Regions from separate parts of the Vibrio coralliirubri genome, predicted to be linked through region 2. Evidence: predicted binding sites of a transcription regulator. Region 2 holds the regulator's gene; the other holds the start of a gene.
The links. Region 2 encodes MetJ, which represses methionine synthesis genes. Its sites were predicted from a motif close to TTAGACNTNTANANGTCTAA; they were not measured.
Positions count from the first base shown of each region.

Region 1: a site for MetJ is predicted at 1,562-1,581, ahead of metE (5-methyltetrahydropteroyltriglutamate--homocysteine S-methyltransferase). Genes of this name have one in related genera too.

Region 1 covers NZ_AP025470.1:1,326,512-1,329,830, forward strand. Annotated here, with positions in the region: gene OCV20_RS06215 (hypothetical protein) at 1-106, shown strand, start outside; gene OCV20_RS06220 (DUF4250 domain-containing protein) at 239-439, shown strand; gene OCV20_RS06225 (LysR substrate-binding domain-containing protein) at 579-1,490, opposite strand; gene metE (5-methyltetrahydropteroyltriglutamate--homocysteine S-methyltransferase) at 1,772-3,319, shown strand, end outside.
Region 2 covers NZ_AP025470.1:246,013-249,331, reverse strand. Annotated here, with positions in the region: gene OCV20_RS01135 (O-succinylhomoserine (thiol)-lyase) at 1-991, opposite strand, end outside; gene metJ (met regulon transcriptional regulator MetJ) at 1,200-1,520, shown strand; gene OCV20_RS01125 (malic enzyme-like NAD(P)-binding protein) at 1,686-2,975, opposite strand; gene rpmE (50S ribosomal protein L31) at 3,309-3,319, opposite strand, start outside.

The DNA of each region.
Region 1 (3,319 bases), 1.1 Mb from region 2:
TTGGCATTTACTGTTCGTTAAAACCCCTGAAAAACTGCAACTGACGATTTCGTTACTGATGTTATTGGCTGCGGCTGTCGGTTTAACGCCAGTTTGGGCACTTTAACCGCGCACTTTCATTAATTACGTACGCTCATTAATCACGCATTCTCTTTAAGAAGTGTGATCAGTTTTTTAGCATGGCGTTGGTAAGCGTTCTAAACTTAATTCTAGTCGGTGTGTTCGTAAGGAGTACGAGATGGATTTAAGCAACGTCAAAGGTTTCGATAGCATTATCTTGCTGGGAATCGTGAATGAAAAACTTCGCCTAGAGTGCGATAGCTTTGAAGAGCTGATCAGTATGTATGAAATGGATATAGAAAGTGTCGTGGGCAAGCTCGATATGCTTGGCTATCAATACGACCCATTGACTAACCAGTTTAAGTCTTATCCAAGATAGGCTATTTTCGCGAATCAACAGATATCGAAAATTATCGGTACTGAAACTAAAAAGTCACAGATTATCTGTGACTTTTTTTGTTTCTGGCGTTTGTCTATCCGATTTAACAATGGCTTAAGCTAGCCCAATAATGAACCTCTTAAACGACCTCGATACCATCTAAGTGACTCTTACTCTGCTGTCTTGCTGTGCTAAAGAAAGCCTGTAGGTAACGTTTGTCTTTTTCTGAGTTTCTTACCGCTGCAAATAGTCTTCTTGAAAGCCCTTTACCTAACGGCTTGCTGGCTATCAAACCTTGTCTTGAGAACTCACTGATCGCCCAGTTTGGTAATGCCGCGACCCCTAAACCCGCTGATACCATTTGCACCAACATCAAGGTGTTGTCTGCTTGTTTCCACTTCTTAGGTTCCACACCAGCAGGTTGCAAAAAGTGTTTCACGACGTCTAAACGTTGTTTTTGAACAGGATAGGAGAGCATAGTGAGATCGCTAAGATCTTGCGGATCAATGCTCGCTTTATCGGCCAAAGGCGAGTTGATCGCGGTGATAAGGCGCATCTCAAAATCGAAAAGCGGTTCATAATGAACTTCAGAACGAGGCTGTATATCTGAGGTGATCACCAAGTCGAGTTCACCAGCCATTAATGCCGGTAGCGGTTCAAAACCAAAACCTGACGAGAAATCTAAGGTCACGCTTGGCCATGCAACTTGATATTCCTTCAAAGCGGGCATTAGCCATTGGAAGCATGAGTGACACTCAATCGCCATGTGCAATCGACCATTCACATCCTCTTTCAGGCTCGCCAACTCATTCTCTGCTTTAGCGATTCTTGGCTGTATCTCATCTGCGAGCTTAAGCAAGATCTCACCCTCAGAGGTGAATTTCACTGGCCTAGTTTTACGCAGGAAAAGTTGACCACCAATACGTGCCTCTAGGTCTTTCAATTGGTGTGAAAGTGCCGACTGAGTCAGGTGAAGAGAGGTTGCAGTCGCTGTCAGTGAGCCGCTGTCTCTTAAGGTAGTTAATGTTCGAAGGTGTTTAAGCTCTATCATGAGTATTCCTCATATTCCCTAAGCCAATTCAATATTTCTTAATAATCACCCTACGGGTTTTTTTATCATTTGTAAACGTCTAGATGTCCAGATGGATTTGGTTTGTTCATCTTCGTTCCGTTCAAGATGAATATTTTTAATAAACAAGATGAATATTTGGACGTTGTTCATCGTTCAGATTAGGTGGATAGTTTAGCCATCCAGACGCCTTTTTGTGAAAGTAAAAACCATGACAGGCAGTCTGAACAGAAACTAACAAATATTGAATAAGGAACAGGCTCATGACGACAACAACGCATATTCTTGGCTACCCACGTATCGGTGAAAAACGCGAACTTAAATTCACATTAGAGAAGTATTGGCGCGGTGAGATTGATCAATCTGAGCTCAAGCAGCTCGGCAGCGAATTGAGAAATCGTAACTGGAATGTACAAGCCGACGCGAATCTAAGCTTTGCAACTGCGGGTGACTTCGCATGGTACGACCATGTTCTAACTACGACGTTACTTCTAGGCCATGTACCTAAGCGACACGCTGGTGGTAGCGAAGACGAAAAAGCCTTTCCAGACTTAGATACTTTATTTCGAGTTGGTCGTGGTCAATCTCAAACACAATCCACCTGTTGTGGCGGTCAACACGGAACTGAAAGCGCTAAAGATGGTGCAGCAGCATCAGATATGACCAAGTGGTTCAACACTAACTATCACTACATTGTTCCTGAGTTCAGTAAAGACGACACCTTTGAAGTGAGCTGGCCACAACTGTTTGACGAAGTGAGTGAAGCGATTAAAGCGGGGCATAAAGTGAAGCCAGTTCTTCTAGGCCCATTATCTTACTTATATCTCGGCAAAGAAGTGGAAGAGGGCTTTGACCGTTTAACCTTGCTTCCACGTTTGCTTACAGCTTACCAAGCGATTCTGGCAAAACTGGCCAAGTTGGGTGTTGAGTGGGTTCAAATCGATGAACCTATCCTTTCTCTGGAACTTGAAACTAAGTGGGCAGATTCATTCAAATTGGCTTATCAGGTGATTCAAGGCGATGTGAAGCTACTCCTTACTACGTACTTTGATTCTGTGACTGACACGTTAGATAAAATTGTAGAACTGCCCGTCAACGGCTTACACATCGACTTGGCTGCCGCACCGCAGCAACTTGATCAAGTGGTGAATAAGCTACCTGAAGATTGGGTGCTTTCTGCAGGTGCAATCAATGGACGCAATGTTTGGCGAGCTGACTTAGCCGCGCAGCTTGAGTTGCTGCAACCCGTGAAAGAAAAGCTAGGTGATAAACTATGGGTCGCAAGTTCATGTTCACTGCTGCATAGCCCGGTTGACCTTGAGTTAGAAGAGACGCTTAGCGAAGAAGTGAAGAGTTGGTTTGCCTTTGCAAAACAGAAAGTGACAGAGGTGAGCTTATTGGGTGCGGCGTTAGACGGCGACCAAAATGCCATTTTAGCGTGTGAGACTTACAGCCAACCTATTGTTGCACGCAAGAGCGCGACTCATGTGAACAAGCCTCAGGTACAAGCTCGTCTTAGCACGATTACCAAAGCACTAGCAGAGCGCACTGCTCCATACGCAGAGCGTGCCGCTCATCAGTCTGAGGTGTTGGGTTTACCGTTATTGCCAACCACAACCATTGGTTCGTTCCCACAGACAGGCGAGATCCGTGTTCAACGTAGCGCTTACCGCACTGGCAAACTGAGTGAAGCTGAATACACAACCGCATTGAAAGGCCATATTGCGGATGCCGTTAAACGTCAAGAAGCGCTAGATTTGGATGTGCTGGTTCATGGTGAAGCTGAACGTAACGACATGGTGGAGTACTTT
Region 2 (3,319 bases):
CACCGCCCAATGATTCTGCCAAGGAGAATAGCTCTAACTTATCAACAAAGTATTTAAGCGCCTCGAATGAGCCCGCAAACTCAAAGCTGAGCATTGAGCCAAAGCCCGATTGCTGTTTCTTCGCGATATCATGACCCGGATGTTCAGGAAGGCTTGGGTGATAAATAGTGCCAACGAGATCTTGTTGCTGCAGAGACGCTAGAATCTCACGCGAGCTTTCTTCGTGAACTCGCATACGCGCACCTAGCGTACGAATACCACGTAAAGTCATGTAGCTATCAAATGGTGTGCCGGTCGCACCAATACAGTTGCCCCACCATGCTAGCTCTTCAGCGTGCTCTTCTGTCTTAGTAACCACAACGCCACCAATCACATCTGAGTGTCCGTTGATGTACTTGGTTGTAGAGTGGATAACAAAATCAGCACCCAGCTCTAAAGGCTTTTGGAACACAGGCGTCAAAAACGTGTTGTCGACAGCAACCAGAGCACCAACCTCTTTCGCTTTGCGGCAAGTTTCTGCAATATCAACCACACGAACCAGTGGATTCGATGGGGTTTCAATTAAGATCAATTTTGGCTTAAGCGCGATCGCTGCATCCAGTGCCGCTTGATCCGATTGATCAACGAACAGAACTTTGAAGTCACCTTTTAGCGAGCGAGTGTTAAACAGACGGTAAGTACCGCCGTAGCAGTCGTGCGGTGCAATAATAAGATCATCGCCGCCTAAGAAAGCCGAAACCCATAAGTTAAGCGCCGAAGTACCGCAGTTAGTCACAACCGCGCCTTTGCCTGATTCAAGCTCAAACAGTGCCGTTTCTAATAAACCACGATTTGGGTTACCAGAACGGGTGTAATCGTACTTTGGCACTTCACCAAAAGCGGGAAACCCATAGTTAGTCGAAAGATAAATGGGTGGGACAACGGCATGGTGTTGCGTGTCTGACTCGATACCAGTACGTACTGCGATTGTTGCTGGCTTCCGGCTGCTCATAGGTGCTTCCTTACAAGTTTTGCGTCTGAGAATCACAGCGGCTTGTCGGCATTTTGCGGCTGTGTTAGATATATGTTATTCACTTTACTTTCATAAACGTGAGACGTCAACACTTCTAGACGTCTATATGTCTTTGCTTATGGCAGTAAATCCCGCTAAAATCACCACTATTAATTTATTCTAACAACTAAAGTGATGAAGGTACGCAATGGCCGACTGGAATGGTGAATACATAAGCCCATATGCTGAGCATGGAAAGAAAAGCGAACAAGTAAAGAAAATTACAGTTTCTATCCCTCTAAAAGTGTTAAAGGTTCTTACTGACGAGCGTACTCGCCGCCAGATTAATAACCTACGCCATGCAACAAACAGTGAGCTACTGTGCGAAGCCTTTCTACATGCGTACACAGGCCAACCACTACCAACGGATGAAGACCTTCGTAAAGATCGTCCTGACGATATCCCTGCTGAAGTGAAAAAACTGATGACAGAAATGGGTATCGAGTTCGAAGCGTTTGACGAAGAATAAAAACAATTCAGTCACTGCCTTCATTATTGATTCGTTATAGCTGACCCTGTTTATCACATCACGCATTGCGTTTTTATGACTACGCTGTGAATGATAGACATAAAAAAACCGACTCCTATGAGTCGGTTTTTTATTATTCTTTTTCGCTCAATAGAGCAACAGCTATTAAGCCATATAGTTAGCAGGCATCTCGATACGAGCTACGCCAGATTCAACAGCCGCTTCCGCAACTGCTCGTGCTACGCGTGGAAGTAGACGTGGATCCATTGGCTTAGGAATGATGTAACCCTTACCGAACTCCAGTGCAGTCTCGCCCGCAGCTGCTAGTACTTCAGCTGGAACTTCTTCTTTCGCTAGTTCACGAATCGCTTTAACCGCCGCCAGCTTCATTTCGTCATTGATTTCGCTCGCACGCACGTCTAGTGCACCACGGAAAATGAATGGGAAACAAAGTACGTTGTTTACTTGGTTAGGGTAATCACTGCGGCCTGTACCCATGATTAGGTCAGAACGAACTTCGTGTGCAAGCTCAGGCTTGATCTCTGGATCTGGGTTTGAACATGCAAACACAACTGGCTTATCAGCCATCAGCGTTAGTGCTTCAGCAGGCAGTAGGTTAGGACCCGATACACCCAAGAACAGGTCAGCGCCTTCGATAACATCTTCAAGCGTGCGCTTGTCAGTGTTATTTGCGAACAGCTCTTTGTATTCGTTTAGGTCATCACGACGAGTGTGGATCACACCTTTACGGTCAAGCATGTAGATTTTTTCACGCTGAGCGCCACACTTAATCAGTAGCTCCATACAAGCAACCGCTGCTGCGCCAGCACCTAAACAAACGATCTTACACTCTTCAAGTTTCTTACCTTGAAGTTCGATCGCATTCAGCATACCCGCTGCCGTTACAATCGCTGTACCGTGTTGGTCATCGTGGAATACCGGAACATCACAACGTTCAATCAGGCGACGTTCAATCTCAAAACAGTCTGGTGCTTTGATGTCTTCTAGGTTAATACCGCCGAATGTATCTGCGATATTCGCAACCGTATCAACGAACTCATCGATTGTGCGGTGTTTTACTTCAATATCGATAGAATCTAAACCAGCAAAACGCTTAAACAGGAGCGCTTTACCTTCCATAACAGGTTTAGAAGCAATAGGGCCAAGATTACCTAGGCCAAGAATCGCTGTACCGTTAGAGATAACTGCAACCATGTTGCCTTTACCTGTGTACTTATAAACGTTATCAACGTTCTGTGCGATCTCGCGAACAGGCTCAGCCACGCCTGGGCTGTATGCAAGTGCTAGGTCTTCTGCAGAGTTTGCAGGCTTCGTCAGTTCTACGGCAATTTTGCCTGGAATTGGGAACTCATGGTAATCAAGAGCTTGCTGACGGAATTGTTCTTGAGGTGATAATTCTTGAGAGGATTGAGCTTGGCTGCTGTCTTCAGACATAGGTGTAGGTTCCTAGGATATTATTATTTGGGGGATCTTGTTCATGTTAATGGATGTACTTCAAAGTTCCTAGGTGGTTGGAGCCTCTGTCTCATTAAAAAACGAGATTTCACTACTAATAAGACCAGTGAGCAGTTGAAATTACTATCGCTTGTTGAACTTTCGAGCTGAATTTTGGTGCAGAGAGATACGCAAGGAATTGCCCTGCAATAGAAAGGTAGGCAACTTATCGTGAGGCGGGATTGAAGCTTGAATGAAAGTCAGTGCTTTCTCAAATTGCAGGCAACAAAAAAGGACACCGAAGTGTCCTTTTTCATGTCTAAATAGCGAGAATTACTTCTTGC